2 regions of the Symbiobacterium ostreiconchae genome follow, and region 1 is predicted to be linked to the other one. Evidence: riboswitches for the same ligand, from Rfam matches in the RefSeq annotation. Region 1 holds a riboswitch; the other holds the start of a gene.
What was found. Region 1 has a riboswitch for cyclic di-AMP ahead of ACZ5UM_RS07720 (CAP domain-containing protein). Riboswitches for the same ligand answer to the same signal wherever they lie in the genome.
Positions count from the first base shown of each region.

Region 2: it holds a riboswitch for cyclic di-AMP, as region 1 does, so the genes downstream of both, ACZ5UM_RS06275 (NAD/NADP octopine/nopaline dehydrogenase family protein) here and ACZ5UM_RS07720 (CAP domain-containing protein) in region 1, are expected to answer to the same signal.

Region 1 covers NZ_AP042454.1:1,550,868-1,558,636, forward strand. The annotation lists gene ACZ5UM_RS07695 (ATP-binding protein) at 1-125, shown strand, start outside; partial or broken gene ACZ5UM_RS07700 (transposase) at 423-956, shown strand; one part of gene ACZ5UM_RS07705 (IS3 family transposase) at 1,298-2,141, opposite strand; one part of gene ACZ5UM_RS07705 (IS3 family transposase) at 2,140-2,411, opposite strand; gene ACZ5UM_RS07710 (transposase) at 2,782-3,549, shown strand; gene ACZ5UM_RS07715 (YaaC family protein) at 3,771-4,796, opposite strand; gene ACZ5UM_RS07720 (CAP domain-containing protein) at 4,956-5,699, opposite strand; cyclic di-AMP (ydaO/yuaA leader) riboswitch at 5,756-5,896, opposite strand; gene deoC (deoxyribose-phosphate aldolase) at 6,110-6,796, shown strand; gene ACZ5UM_RS07730 (GGDEF domain-containing protein) at 6,882-7,769, opposite strand, start outside.
Region 2 covers NZ_AP042454.1:1,265,441-1,273,209, forward strand. The annotation lists gene ACZ5UM_RS06260 (methionine ABC transporter ATP-binding protein) at 1-417, shown strand, start outside; gene ACZ5UM_RS06265 (methionine ABC transporter permease) at 410-1,090, shown strand; gene ACZ5UM_RS06270 (MetQ/NlpA family ABC transporter substrate-binding protein) at 1,119-2,003, shown strand; cyclic di-AMP (ydaO/yuaA leader) riboswitch at 2,272-2,435, shown strand; gene ACZ5UM_RS06275 (NAD/NADP octopine/nopaline dehydrogenase family protein) at 2,594-3,688, shown strand; gene ACZ5UM_RS06280 (cobalamin B12-binding domain-containing protein) at 3,681-5,327, shown strand; gene asnB (asparagine synthase B) at 5,343-6,857, shown strand; gene ACZ5UM_RS06290 (DUF1646 family protein) at 6,948-7,769, shown strand, end outside.

The DNA of each region.
Region 1 (7,769 bases):
GTGTGTTGGTTGGCAAGGCGTCGCTGTCTCCTCAACCGATCGTTCTTGAACTGGATACAATTACTAAGGACTACTGGCTCGTTTCCGCTTCGCCTGCTCAACAGGTAGCGGTTGCTGAACACTAGGCGTGGCCAGCGTTACTCGTGTTTGTGTCCCTGGCCGATCTCCTAGCTCTAACAAAGAGAAACAGCCGCCATCCAACAACTAACAGCCTTGTGAGTTTTGTCTTGTTGATACTGCTCGTACTGCACTGCCCTACTATGACAGGGCCACTAGGCTTATGTCCGGGGGCCTTCTAGCTCAAGTTTCGCGTGAATAACCCGGACTTCGTGCAATGGAAACCCATTGAAAAAGCATCAGTCAGAACCAATGATACATGGTGGGAGTTGCCCCTCCTAAACCACCATGTGGAGGTTCGACTGATGCAGTCTCATGGTACGACACCCAACATCGCTGCGCAAGCCATCAAGTCCACCACCCGACATGGTTTTCTCGTCGCTCTTGGCTGGGTAGCTCAAAGGCTCAACCTGGTTGAGATCCTGAATCGGCACCTGCGCATCAAGCAGAAGACCTACGCCCACACGCCGGTTGACAAGGTGGTCGAGGCGTTGGTTGCCATTCTCGGCAACTGTCGCTACATGAAGGATCTCAACTTCGACCCTGAGCCGCTGGTTGCCGATCCTGCCGTAGCTCAAGCCTGGGGGCAGGAACGTTTTGCTCACTTTTCCACCGTCTGTGCGACCTTCAGCAAGCTGACGGAGGAGAACGTTCAGCAGCTTTCCGACGCACTCGCTGAGATCCAGGCCCCGCTGCTTCAGCAGGAGGTGGCTGCCGTAGCAGGTGCAGACCGCTCCGGAATGGTCATCGTCGACATTGACCTCACCGGCCAGAAGGTTCGGGGCGAGACCAGGCAGTACACCGGTACCGACTTCGGCTACATCCAGGGGAAGTTGGCCTAAGGTGGACCCCATTGTCAAGACACGATTTTGGCCTTGGTTAAGCTACACTCGCCTCCTCTCATGCGGGCATCAAGGGTGCGAAACAGAACATTCTGCGTTACCAGCTTTGGAAAGCTGCACCTGGCACTAACAGGGTCGGAATGCAGGTCCTGGTGGTTCCGCACCCTTGCCCCTGGAAACCATCAGGGGCGGGCTTGTTAGGTTACTCAGCTGGCGAAGGGGGGGCGGTCAGGACCGGCGTCAGCCGCCCGAAGGGCCGGAGCGCAGCGGAGGGTCTTGACGGCCACCCGGAGCCGGCTATCATCAGCCAGGCCCGACCCCGAGGGCAGCCACGAGGACTATAGGCCCGCGGCGTATACCTCGGCAGGCGTCCGGTAGTCAAGGGCCTGATGGACCCGCTGTGTATTGTAAAGATTCAGGTACCTACCGATCCCTTCACGGGCCTCTCGGGGACTCGCGTATTCGTTGAGGTAGACCTCTTCATACTTGAGACTGCGCCAGAGCCGCTCCGTGAAGATGTTGTCAGTGTATCGGCCCTTGCCGTCCATGCTGATCTGTACGCCTGCTGCTTGGAGCAGGCGAATGTAGGCGGGGCTGGTGAAGTGGCTGCCCTGGTCGCTGTTCATGATGGTGGGCTGAGCTGTGGAGAGCGCCCGCTGCACGGCTTCAAGCACGAAGGGCATCTCCAGGGTCTGATCGAGCTGCCAGGATACCACATACCGGGAGTACCAGTCCAAGATTGCGACGAGGTAGAGCCACCCCCTCTGGAGTCGGATATAGGTGATGTCAATCCCCCAAACGTGATTGGGGCCAGTGATCTGGAGACCTCGGAGTAGGTACGGGAAGACCTGGTGCTCTTGGTTTCGTCGACTGAGGTTGGGGCCCGGGCAGATGCCGGCGATCCCCATCTCCCGCATATGGCGCTGAACCGCCTTACGGTTCACCTGCAGCCCTTCCCGGTGCAGTATCGCCGTGATGCGGCGGGAGCCATAGAAGGGGCATTCGGTGTAGATCTCGTCGATACGCCGCTTGAGAGCCAGCTCGTCCTCAGAGGGCTCCACGGGCTTATAGTACAGGCTGGAGCGGTTCAGACCGAGCAGCTCGGCCTGAGCCTTCACCGACAGCTCAGGGTCATGGAAGTCAACCAGCGCAAGGCGTTCTTCCCTAGTCAGCTCGGATACCTTTTTTCCCCAGCCAAGCTAACTGAGTAGTCAGCCGGCCGATCTCGGTATAGAGCTCTTCGATCTTCTTCTCGTAGTCCGCCTTGAGGGCGGCCACGTTGTCGGTCCGTTCAAACAACTGCGGCATGCTGGCTATCACATGGTTCTTCCACCGGTGCAACTGAGTGGGGTGGATGCCATACTCAGATGCTAATTCAGACACCGTCTTCTGTTCCTTGAGCATTTCCAGTACGATCTGTGTCTTAAGGTCGGGTGAGTGTCTCTTTCTCATGGTTGGATTGTAGCTTATCAATCGCCTTTTTCGTGTCTAGTTTTCTGGGTCCACTATAGCCCGAGGCTATCAGATCGCAGCCGCCTTCCTCAGCGGGAAGCAGCAGCGCTTTGCCATCGACGGCCTTCTCAAGTCCGGCAAGGCCAACAGCCGTTCCGGCGCCTGCCTGCTCGAACTGATTCCCAGGATCGAAGCCCGGATTGGTCGTCCCCTGCGGCGAGTCGAATGGGTCGAGGCATGCCTGGCTCAGCAGAAGGCTCGGGTCAGGCAGCTGTATCAGCAACTGCAGACGGTATCAGGCAAGGGCAGCGCCCGCCGGAAGCAGAAGCTGCAGCGTGAGTTCCAGGAGGAGGTTCAGCACCTCCGTGAAGTGAACCAGCGACTCCGGCAGTACCGGCAGGAGAATCGGACGAACCCGGCTCCCCTCCGGATCGTGCTGCGAGCCGACAGCGCCTTTGGCACGCCGGAGGTGATCCAGCGGCTGCTGGAGCTGGGATACGAGTTCACCATCAAGTCCTACTCCGGAAGCAATCCCGCCTACAAGCGCCTCTTCGACGCCGTGCCGGCGGAGGGCTGGGTTGAAGTCGAGAAGAACCGGTTTGCCTCCGAAGCCGTTACCGTACCTGGCCCCACTTTGCTCGCACCGTATCCGGTGCGACTGGTCGCCATGCGCCGCTGGGACGCCGATGGCCGGGAGGTCCGCAGCGTCATCCTGACTACGCTCCAGCCTGAGGAGCTCACCACGACAGAGGTCGTCAAGCTCTACCATGGACGGCAGACCATCGAAGCCGGGTTCCAGGAGTGGAAGGGAACGTTCCACTTTGGTACTCCTCGGATGCGGAAGTATGAGGCCAACGCCGCCTTCACGCAGCTGGTCTTGTTCGCCTTCAACCTGGTGCGCTGGGCTTGGCGGTTTCTGAGCACGAACTCGCCCAAACTGGCCGAGGCGGGGAGTCGACTCTTGGTACGAGTAGCGGCCCGGTGCCGAGCAACCATTCGGTGCCTCGGCGACACGCTGCGGTTGGTGTTCAGCCGGGGTACTCCCCTGGCTGGAGCTGAGATTACCCTGAACCGGGCCACTCCCTACCCATACGCCCTTTTAACACCACGAATGTCGAGTTGTTCGCGTGAAACTTGAGCTAGACGTACAGCTACCCGTGCTCGGCGTTCCGTGACCAAGCTAGCCCCCTAGATAGGAGCAGTCTCCGCATATGTAAGACTCAGGGTCAAGGAAAAACTCTCTAGAACTGAGTGCGTCTTATGATCTCTCCTGCGTGCACCAAGCGGTGGATGGTTCGTTGTCGCCCTCCCTGCAAGGAGCAGAACACGAGGTTTCTGCTTGAGGGCAAGTGACAGATTTCACTGTGAGTCCTGATGACCCGTGAGTGACCAGAACACAAGTTCAGGAAACCTGGATTCGACGGCACGTATTGTCGCCTTTATTAAAGGCACTACATAGTCGCCGTTGCCCCTCATTAGCATCTGAGTCCAGGTTGTGGGATGATAGCGGACCAACATCCCGAGTGTAAAGGCTGCCGCGAAATAGAGGGTTAGTTGAGATAGTCGTTCGCCGGAAGAGAAGGGGGCAATCACGTAAGTATCGCCGTCTTGGCTGCTTACCATATGTAACATATCGTGCCAAGAACCCCAAGTAACTCTAAGTGCAGGCACCCGGACAACTTCCTGCCGGGTGAAGTAATCAGTTTCGTAAAGGTGGACGTCTGGAGGGATTCTTAAACGTCCGGCTAGCTCCTCGATGTCTAGCACGCCGTTCTGTTTGAGAGGAAAAACGATCTCCGCTAGACTGGGATTCTGCAAGGTAGGATGAATGTGAACCAAGAAGCACGAGGCATGTTCCCTGAACGTTGCTTCATAAAGAACCCAAAGTTCTGGGATCCTGGAGAGCACCTCTCGCAGTGTCGGTCGAAACTCCTCCGGGATAGATGCTGACCCTGAGAAAGCTTGACTACCATGGCTTAATACCGCAATGTCCACGTTATGGGTAATGCGAACCAATTCCGTGAACGTGCCTTTGGAAGGTCTCAGCCGTAGTTCGCTGACGTGTTCAATTCCCCTGGAAAGGACGCTAGTCCAAGAATCTGTTTGTAGGCCATGAGACGGTGTTAGCCCTGATTCTCGCATCTTAGGGTCCAGAAATAGAATCAAGCCTCTGGACAGTGCTTGCACGCCATAATAAAGCAATAGGGGACGAACGGTGTCGGTAGCTCCAGCGGCACTCTCGAAATATGCCCGTCCGTGTGAGAAGTGGGCACAGATTTCGGAGGCCTTTCCAGCCGATAGTTCACGTCCGTGCATTGCCTTATAGAACCGGCGGCACAAGTCCTGGCTTTCAAACATCGACAGCTGTTCCCAGACATGTTTCATCTAGGTCTCCACTCCGCTAAAAGACCTTCAATAGTGTGTGACGTGTTAACTGTTTCGTTGACGAACACTCAACACCTCTTTCAACAGTTCCTAACACGCTGTAGGAAAGGACGCGGGTACAGATTTAAGAGGCACCCTACTTGAGGGTGCCTCGTTAAGTTACCGCCCCACGAACATCTGCGTGAACATCATCCCGTACGGGCCACCCTCGACGATCCCGATGCCGATGTGGGTGTAGTTCGGGTTCAGGATGTTGGCCCGGTGGCCGGACGAGTTCATCAGGGCGGTGTGGGCCGCCTGAACCGACCGGTTGCCGGCGATGTTCTCGCCCGCGGTGCGGTACGAGACGCCGTAGCTCTTCATCATGTCAAACGGCGAGCCGTAGGTCGGCGAGTTGTGGTCGAAGTAGCCCCGGTTGATCATGTCCTGGCTCTTCATCCGGGCCAGCTTCGTCAGCTGCGCGTCGGCCTGCAGCGGCTTCAGGCCCGCCTTGGCCCGCTCCTGGTTGACCAGGTTCAGCATCTGCTGCTCGGCCGTCGTCAGGCCGGCGGTGTCCTGGGTCTGCGGAGTCGAGGGCTGCTGCTGGAGCTTGGGCTGCTCGGTCTGCTTCGGCGGCTGCGGCTGCGGGGTCACGGGCGTCGGCTGCTGCGTCGGCTGCGGCTGCTTCACCGCAGGCTGCGGCGTCTGCACGATCCGCCACTGGGTCTGGGTGGTCTGCGGCGCGGTCCAGCGCACGTTCAGCTTGATGACGTAGCGGTTCCCCAGGTTCGACGTCGTGTAGTACACAGGCGTCTTGCAAGCGGTGACGTAGGTCGTCGCCGCGGAGGCCGGAGCCGACACCATCAGCGCGGCAGCCACGGCTGCGAGCGCCAGGGCAAGACCCTTGATCTTCGAAAAGCGCATGGTTCCTCCTCCTTTTCCAGTCGTGACTTGGCGATGCCACAGTCAGGGAGGAGCTGTTGTCCTCCTGCAACGCTTACGGGGTTAGCTGTCGGGCGCGGGAGGCAGGAGTGTCGCCCGGGCAGTGCCAGCACTGCGCTTAGCCCCTTGGAGAAAAGTGGGTCCCCCGTTTCCGTTAAGGAACTCAGCGTTTATGGTCTGACCGAAGTCGTCTAATAGGGTAACGCATGTCACTTCACTAGGTCCATGTATAATGTGTGGTGATAATGTTACAGATCTCCTGGAGCCCAGCGGCGGTTTCCAGGGCTGGCAGCCCCGTGCAGGTGATCGCGGAAGCGCCAACGAACCTCACCATGAACCGGGAAGACTATGCTGCAGAGCCTTGCTGCCCGGGCACGAGGAGGTTGAACGCCATGGATGCGAGGCGCATCACGCGCAGGGAACTGGCCAAGATGATCGATCACACGCTGCTGAAGCCCGACGCCACCGAGGCGCAGATTCGCCAGCTCTGCGCAGAGGCGCGGGAGCATCAGTTCATGTCGGTATGCGTGAACCCGCACTGGGTGCCGCTGTGCGCGGAGCTGCTCCGCGGGACGGACGTGCGGGTGTGCACCGTGATCGGCTTTCCGCTGGGGGCGAACCGCAGCGAAATCAAGGCGGTGGAGGCGGAGGATGCCGTGGCCCGCGGGGCACGGGAGGTCGATATGGTCATCAACGTCGGCGCCCTGAAGTCCGGCCAGCGTGACGTGGTGCTGAACGACATCAAGTCCGTGGTCTCGGCCGTGGCCGGCGAGGGGCTGGTGAAGGTGATCATCGAGACCGGGCTGCTGACCGATGACGAGAAGGTGCTTGCCTGCCAGCTCGCGCAGGAGGCCGGCGCCGACTTCGTCAAGACCTCCACCGGCTTCGGGGCGGGCGGCGCCACGGTTCACGACGTGGCCCTCATGCGCCGCACCGTCGGTCCCGCCATGGGGGTGAAGGCCTCCGGCGGCGTCCGGGACCTGGCCACCGCCCTGGCCATGATCGAGGCCGGCGCCACTCGCATCGGCGCCAGTGCGGGCGTGGCCATCGTGACGGGGCTCCCGGAGCAGGGCGCGTAGACCGGTGGGCAAATCACAAAACCGTGGTCCGGCGTGCACCGGTCCACGGTTTTCCTTTTCCCACCGCTTTGGCGTTGCGGCATGGCTACGACCCCACCACCACCCGGTTCCGGCCGGACTCCTTGGCCCTGTACATGGCCGCATCGGCCCGGTTGACCCACGACGCCACGGTGTCGCCGGGGTGGTAGGGCGCCACGCCCAGGCTGATGGTCACCCGGAAAAAGCGTTCGCTCAGCTTCTGGTGGACGGCATCGCCGATGCGCTGGGCCAGCTGGTACGCCTGCGCCGTCTCGTGGACGCGGGCCAGGATGACGAACTCGTCGCCGCCCCATCGCCCGAAGTGGTCGGTGGCGCGCAGGGCCTGGCGCACCACGGTGGTGACCGCGCGCAGCGCCGCATCGCCCGTCTCGTGGCCGTAGACGTCGTTGACCTCCTTGAAGCGGTCCACGTCGAACATGATCAGTGTGGCCGGGTGCCCGCCCGCCTCGGCACACCGGATCTCCTGCTCGATGAGGGCCTGCATCTGCCGGCGGTTGGGAATCCCCAGCAGCGGATCGGTGTGCGCCAGGCTGGCCAGCGACCGGGCAATCTCCTGCGTCCGGTGGTGCTGCTGCTGCAGCCCCGACCAGATGTGCAGCACCCACAGCAGCACCGCGTTGGCCAGATAGAACTGGGCCAGCGGCCCCAGGAGGAGCGGCCGCGCCCCCTCGGGTCCGATCCTGAACAGGTGGACCAGCCCCACGGTGAGCAGGCCCAGGTAGATGCCTGTACAGATCCAGGGCGCCAGCCGGGAGCCGTTGACCAGGACGAGCCCCACCAGCGAGACGGAGATCCACGGGCTCAGGCTGGCGAATCGCTGCAGCGCCAGCGAGTCGGCGGTGAACAGCCCCAGGTAGAGCAGCACAAACAGCCCGACGACGATGCTGGTCGTCAGAACGGTCTCCACGAACCGCAGGCTGCGCCGCCGCCGCCA
Region 2 (7,769 bases), 290 kb from region 1:
CTCCTGATCACCCACCAGATGGAGGTTGTGAAGCAGGTCTGCGACTCCGTGGCCATCCTGGAGGGCGGCACGGTGGTGGAGCAGGGCGGCGTGCTGGAGCTCATCGGCCGGCCGGGCTCCCGGCTGCGGGAGCTGTTCTACGAGCCGGCGCGTGAGGCTGCCGTCCGGCTCAACCCCGACGGGGTGCGGGTGCTGCTGTTCTTCGTGGGCGGCTCCGCCGACCAGCCGCTGATCAGCGCCATGGTGCGCCGGTTCCAGGTCGACGCCAACATCGTGCAGGGCGCGATCGAGCGGGTCGCCGGGTCGACGGTGGGCCGGCTGCTGGTGGAACTCACCGGCCGCGCAGAGGATATTCAGGCCGCCCTGCGCTTCCTGGAGGAGCAGGGGGTCTCGCCGGAGGTGATTCCGCATGGCTGATCTGGGGTCGCTGATGCTTCGCATGTCGAAGCTGGGGCCGATGATGCTGGAGGCCACCTGGGAGACGCTCTACATGGTGGGCGCCGCGGCCTTCTTCACGCTTCTCCTGGGCCTGCCCCTCGGCGTGCTGCTGGTGATCACCGCCCCGGGGGGCCTGTGGGAGAGGCCGGCGCTCAACCGCACCCTTGGCGTTCTCGTCAACATCGGACGGTCGACCCCGTTCGTGATTCTGATGGTCGCAGTCAGCCCGCTCACGAGAGCGATCGTCGGCGTTTCCATCGGCACGACGGCGGCCATCGTCCCGCTGGTGGTCGCGGCGGTGCCGTTCATGGGGCGGGTGGTGGAGCAGGCGCTCCACGAGGTCAGCCCCGGCCTGATCGAGGCGGCGCTGGCCATGGGCTCCTCCAACTGGCAGGTGGTCACGAAGGTGCTCCTGGCCGAAGCCCGGCCGTCGCTGGTGCGGGGCACCGCTCTCATGCTGGTCAACGTGGTCGGCTACTCCGCGATGGCCGGCGCCATCGGCGGCGGGGGACTGGGCGACGTGGCCGTGAAGTGGGGCTACGCCCGGTATGAGCATGACGTCATGTACGTGAGCCTGGTGATCCTGGTCATCATGGTGCAGGTCATGCAGTGGATCGGCGACAGCCTGGCCAACAGGTTTACGCATAAATAGCATTTCGGGACAGCAGGAGGTTGAGCGTATGAAGCGTTTCGTGAGTCTCGTACTGGCTTTCGCCCTGGCTTTGGGCGTGTTGGCCGGCTGCGGTGGCGCCAAGCAGTCTCCTGCCCAGGGGGAACAGGGTGCGCAGCAGGCCCCGGAGCAGACCCAGGACCAGGGGCAGGAGCAGACGACGGAGCCGGTCACGCTGAAGGTCGGCGCGACGGTCACGCCCCACTCTGAGATCCTGGAGTTCATCAAGGATGCTGCCGAGGCGGAGGGGATCAAGCTGGACATCGTGGTCTTCACGGACTACGTGCAGCCGAACCTGGCCCTGGCCGACGGCAGCCTGGACGCCAACTATTTCCAGCACGTGCCGTACCTCGAGGACTTCTCCTCCAAGCGCGGCCTGGATCTGGTCTCGGTCGGCGCCGTCCACCTGGAGCCGTTGGGCCTCTACTCGCTGGATCTGACCAGCCTGGACCAGCTGCCTGACGGGGCCACGATCTCCATTCCCGACGACCCCACCAACGGCGGCCGGGCGCTGAAGCTGCTGGCCGACCACGGGCTGATTGAGCTGGCCGAGGGGGTCGGCGTCGAGGCGACGCCCAACGACGTGGTGGCCAACCCGAAGAACCTGAAGATCCAGATGCTGCAGGCCGAGTACCTGCCCCGCAGCCTGCAGGATGTGGACGCCGCGGTGATCAACACGAACTACTACCTGGACGCCGAGAAAAACCTGGGCGTGAAGGCCAACGTGCTGGCCCGGGAGTCGGCGGAGGACAATCCCTACGCCAACATCGTCGCCGTGCGCCGCGGGGATGAGGACCGGCCTGAGATCAAGAAGCTGGTGGAGCTGCTGCAGTCTGAGGCTGTCGCGGCGTTCATCCACGAGACCTACGGGGGCGCGGTGATTCCGGCGTTTTGATCCAAAGTGGGGAGGGGGGCGGGAGCCCCCCTCCCCACACCCCACCCCCTGGCATTGGGAAGGCGCTGCCACGGCGCCTCCCGGCGGAGCCGGTCGGCCGCCGTGAAACCGGGGGAAAACGCTGCGACGGCGCCTCCCGGCGGAGCCGGTCGGCCGCCGTGAAGTGGGGGGCAAAAAATGGACAGGCTGGATTGCCATTGTCGATCTTGACGACGTTTCCGGCGCCCTGGTAGAATAGTCTCGCTTGTGGTAACGGAATAGTGCTGGACCCGCCTGATCGCTGAATCTCCGCGCAAGCGGGGAACGGGGGAACCACATTCCTGGGGCGAATCGCACCGAGGCTCCGGCCCAGGCCGGAAGGAGGATGCGTAGGGGCACGCTTTGGCGCCCCGAGTCCGTCAGCTAACCTCGTAAGCGTGGCTAAGGTGGTGGGCCCTTGTCATTGCTGTCTATACATAAGTAGAGGGGTCACCAGACCTTCAGCTTTGCTGTGCTTTCAGGCGGGCGCCGGCCGACTCGGTCGGCGCCTTCTCCGTTCCCCCAAGCCTGGCTGGATGCCAGTAACCAAGGCATTGAGGAGGGAGGAGACCGTGCTGCGCTACTGCGTGATCGGAGCCGGACACGGCGGGCTCGCCATGGCCGGCCACCTCGGAGTCATGGGATTCCCTGTTGCGCTCTGGGCCCGTAATCCCGAGACGCTGGAGCCGATCGACGCCGCCGGGGGTGTCTTCCTCGAAGGCCAGGTGGAGGGCTTCGGCCCGGTGCAGGTCGCCTACAGCCTGGAGGCGGCCCTGGAAGCGGCGGATGTCGTGCTGGTCGTGCTGCCTGCATCGGCGCACCGGGAGATCGCCACGAGGTGCGCGCCTTACCTGCGGGACGGGCAGCGGATCCTCCTGCTCCCCGGCCGCACCGCGGGCGCGATTGAGTTCAGGCACGCCATACGGGAGGCCGGCTGCACCGCCGACGTGATCGTCGGCGAGGCGCAGACGTTCCTGTATGCAAGCCGCAAGACCGGCCCGTTCCACGCCCGCATCCACGGCATCAAGCGCCAGGTGCTGGCGGCCGCGCTGCCCGCGTCGCGGACGGGCGAACTGCTGGAGGGGATCAAGCCCGCATTCCCCCAGTTCATGCCGGCCCGCTGGGTCTGGAAGACTTCGCTGGACAACGTGGGCGCCATCTTCCACCCCGGCGTCACCCTGTTGAACGCGGGGCGCATCGAGTCCACCGGAGGCGCCTTCCGCCACTACGTGGACGGCATCACGCCCTCGGTGGCTGCGCTGCTGGAGCAGCTGGACCACGAGCGGGTGTCGGTGGCCCGCGCCCTGGGGGTCGGCGCGCTGACTGCCCGGGAGTGGCTGGCCGAGGCCTACGGCGTGGAGCGCCCCACCCTGTACGAGGCGATTCAGGCTACCCAGGCGTACGCGGACGTCGGGGCTCCGGCGAGGCTGCGCCACCGGTACCTCTGGGAGGACGTGCCGACCGGACTCGTGCCCATCGCCTCGCTGGGCGCCGCCTGCGGCGTGCCGACGCCCCTTACCGACGCGCTGATCCAGATCGCCAACGGCGTCTGCGGCGTCGATTTCCGGGAGACGGGCCGGACGGTGCAGCGGCTCGGCATGGCGGGCTGGGCGCCTGAGCAGATCTGCCAGTATGCACTGGAAGGAGATGTGATGGATCTTGTATAATCGACGCATTATGGGAGCCGCCATCGGGGACGACGTTCACGTGGGCGGCGTGGTCCGTTTTCTGCAGATGGCCGAGCAGCTGGGATACGAAGTGCGCTTTCTGGGGCCGGCGGTCCCGGTGGAGCGGCTGCTGGACGAGGTGGCCGCCTGGGACCCGGAGATCGTCGCCGTCGGCTACCGGCTGACGCCGGAGTCGGGCCGCGCGGTGCTGACCCATCTGGCGCAGGCGGCGAGGGAGCGGGGGCAGGCGGGCCGCCGCTGGGTGCTCGGCGCCACCGACCCGGTCGCCGAGCACGGCCGGGCCCTGGGGTTCTTCGACGCGGTCTTCGGCGGGTCGTCCGACTGGCAGGAGGTCGTGGACTTCCTGCGCGGCGCGCCGACGCAGAAAGCGGGGGGCATCCCGCCCCAGACGCTGGTGGAGCGCATCCTGTGGAAGCGCCCCTTCCCGATCCTCCGGCACCACTTCGGGCAGCCCACCGTGGAGGCGACGGTGGAGGGGATCCGGCAGATCAGCGAGGCCGGGGTGCTGGACGTCATCAGCCTGGGCACCGACCAGAACGCGCAGGAGCACTTCTTCCGGCCCGAGGAGATGGATCCGCGCGAGCACGGGGCCGGCGGCGTCCCCGTCCGGACGCCGGACGACCTGCGGGCCTTGTATGCGGCCTCCCGGACGGGCAACTACCCGCTGATGCGCTGCTACGCCGGGACCCGGGACCAGCTGGCCTGGGCCGAGATGCTGCACGAGACCATTCACAACGCCTGGGCGGCGGTGCCCCTCTTCTGGTACAGCCAGCTTGACGGGCGTTCGCAGCGTCCGCTGCTGGAGTCCATTCCGGAGGTGCAGGCCGTGTTCCGGTGGCATGCCGAACGCGGCATTCCGGTCGAGTCGAATGAGAGCCACCACTGGTCGCTGCGGGATGCCCCGGACGTGGTCGCAGTGGCTGCCGCCTACATCGCGGCCTACAACGCCAAACAGGCAGGCGTCACGGATTACGTCCAGCAGCTGATGTGGAACAACCCGCCCCTCACCTCCCCCGCGATGGACCTGGCGAAGATGCTGGCCAAGCTGGAGCTGGTCGAGTCGCTGGCCGGACCCCATTTCCGGATCTGGAGGGAGTGCCGGACCGGACTGACCTCGATGCCGGCGGGATTTGACCGGGCCAAGGGGCACCTGGCCGCGTCGACCTTCCTGCAGATGGCGGTGAAGCCCGACATCGTGCACGTCGTGGGGCACTCCGAGTACCACCATGCCGCCACCGCCCAGGACGTCATCGAGGGGTGCCACGTGGTCCACGGGGCCATTCAGCTCGCGCTGCAGGGCCTGCCGGACATGACGCAGGACGAGGCGGTGCAGGCCCGCAAGGCCGAGCTGGTCCAGGAGGCCCGGCTGCTTCTGGAGGCGATCGCCGACCTGGCGCCCGTCGGCGTCGACGATCCCCTCACCCACGCGCCCACGCTGGCGGCTGCCGTCCGCATCGGCCTGCTGGATGCCCCCCACCTGATGGGCAACCCGGCGGCGAGGGGCGAGGTGGCGGTGCGTTTCACGGACGGCGCGTGCCGTGCAGTGGACCGGCGCACGGGCCGGGTCGTGAGCGAGGCGGAGCGGATCGCCGCCCTGATGGCGGAGGAAATCGTGTAAGGAGGGGTCGCTGCATTGAGTGGGATCGCTGGGATCCTCGGAAAACCTGACAACGCCCGCATCGCGAGGATGCTGGAGAAACAGGCGCACCGGGGGCCCGACGGTCGGGGAATCTGGATTGCGACAGCCGGTTTCGGCCTGGGGCATGTGCGACTGGCCACCGTTGACGTTGCCGGCGGTGGCCAGCCGCTGTCCAACGAGGACGGCAGCCTCTGGCTGGCGATGACCGGCGCCATCTACAACCACCGCGCCCTCCGGCGGGAGCTGGAGGGGCGCCATGCGTTCAAGACCGAGTCAGATGCCGAAGTGGTGCTGCACCTGTTCGAGGAGTACGGCCCGGCCTGTGTGGAGCGGCTGGACGGCATGTTCGCGATCGCGATCTGGGGCGAGCAGCAGGGGCTGTTCCTCGCCCGCGACCCGCTGGGCATCCAGCCGCTGTACTGGGGAGAGGACGACGCCGGCAACTTCCTGTTCGCGTCAGAGATCAGGGCGCTGATTGGGGAGACTAGAGAAGTGCGGGCGTTTCCACCCGGACACCGGTGGCGCGTCGGGGAGCCGATAGAGGCTTACGATCGGATTCCGGCGCACACCGGGGAACTGACCGATCCGGACCAGGTCGTGCTCGCCCTCGATCACGCGCTGCACAACGCGGTTCGCAAGCAGCTCGCGGCGGACGTGCCGGTGGGCTGCCTGCTCAGCGGCGGGCTCGACTCCAGCCTGATCACCGCCCTCGCACGGCAGCACGTGACGGGCGAGCTGCACACGTTCGCGGTGGGGCTGGAGGGATCGGCCGACCTGGCGCAGGCGCGCAGGGTGGCCGAAGAGCTGGGCACCAGGCACCACGAGCGGGTGCTGTCGGAGGATGAGATCACTTCTGCTCTTCCCCGCGTGATCGACGCCCTGGAGTCGTGTGACCCGGCGCTTGTGCGCAGCGCCGTGGCCACCTATTATGTGTCGGAACTGGCGGCGGAGCACGTGAAGGTGGTGCTCTCCGGCGAGGGCGCCGACGAACTGTTCGGCGGCTATGATTATCTGGCTGAGCTCGATGCGGCAGCTCTGGGAGCGGAGCTGTACGAGATCACGGCCGCCATGCACAACTCCAACCTGCAGCGGGTGGACCGCATGACCCAGGCCCACGGCCTTGAGGGGCGGATGCCGTTCACGGACACCGCCGTCGTAGACCTGGCTTTCCGGATTGACCCCCGTCTGAAGCGTCGGGACGGCGAGAGCAAGTGGATTCTGCGGCGGGTGGCAGAGCAGTATCTGCCGCAGGACATCGTCTGGCGGGAGAAGCAGAAGTTCGCCATCGGGTCGGGGGTTGCCCCGCTGCTGGAGCGTTACGCGGCGGAAGCGGTTTCGGATGCGGTGTTCCGCGGCGAGCGGAGCCCCAGAGGCGTGCCCTTTGCCTCTAAGGAAGAGTTCCTCTATTGGAGCTTCTTCCGGGAGCGGTATGGCCGGGAGGACGTGCTCGCCCTCATGGGCCGCAGCCGCAGCCTCAACCCGGGCCAGCGGTGGGTCGGCGCGCTCTAGCCCGCTGCACGCCCGAATGAACAGGCCACTTGCCCTCTCACGGCAGCAGTTCTATCATGGGAAAGGATTCACATCGAGGAGGACAAAGACGTGGCAGGTGCATACGTTATTCCAGGGCTTGTGGTCATCCTGCTCTTGGTTCTGACCCTTCCGTTCGCGTTCAAGGCTGTTGAGCACCAGTTGGAGATCTTCCTGTTCATTATGGGTGTCGCGGCTTCGCTGATCAGCGGCATCATGGATCAGCACCTGATCCTCAAGGCGCTCGAGGAGCCGGTCATGATCACGGCGGCCGTCCTGATCGCCGGCATCCTGTTCAAGCTGTTTCAGACCAAGCTGCAGGCGGGCATCCGCGCCGCCCTCCGGGTGGTGCCGTTCCCGGTCTTCGCATTCCTGGTCATTACCGTTCTCGGCCTGGCCTCCAGTGTCATCACGGCCATCATCGCCTCGCTGGTGCTGGTGGAGATCATCAGCGCCCTTCGGCTCGACCGCAAAACCGAGGTTAACTTCGTTATTCTGGCGTGTTTCAGCATCGGCCTCGGGGCTGCCCTGACGCCGCTGGGAGAGCCGTTGTCCACCATTGCGGTCTCCAAGATGAACGGCGACTTCTGGTACCTGGTGCGGACGATCGGCATCTACGTGATTCCGACCGTGGTTGTGCTGGGCATCTTCGGCGCCTTCTTCCTGAAGGGCCGGCCTGAGGCGGCTGCTGCGACCGAAGGGCCCGGGCTGAGTGAGCAGGAGGATGCCGGGGAGAGCTATAAGGACGTGATCGTGCGGGCCCTGAAGATTTACCTCTTCGTAATGGCCCTGACGTTCCTGGGGGACGGCTTTAAGCCACTGATTGATACGTACGTCCTGGGCCTGCCGAGCACGGCCCTGTACTGGATCAACATGCTGTCGGCGGTCCTGGAC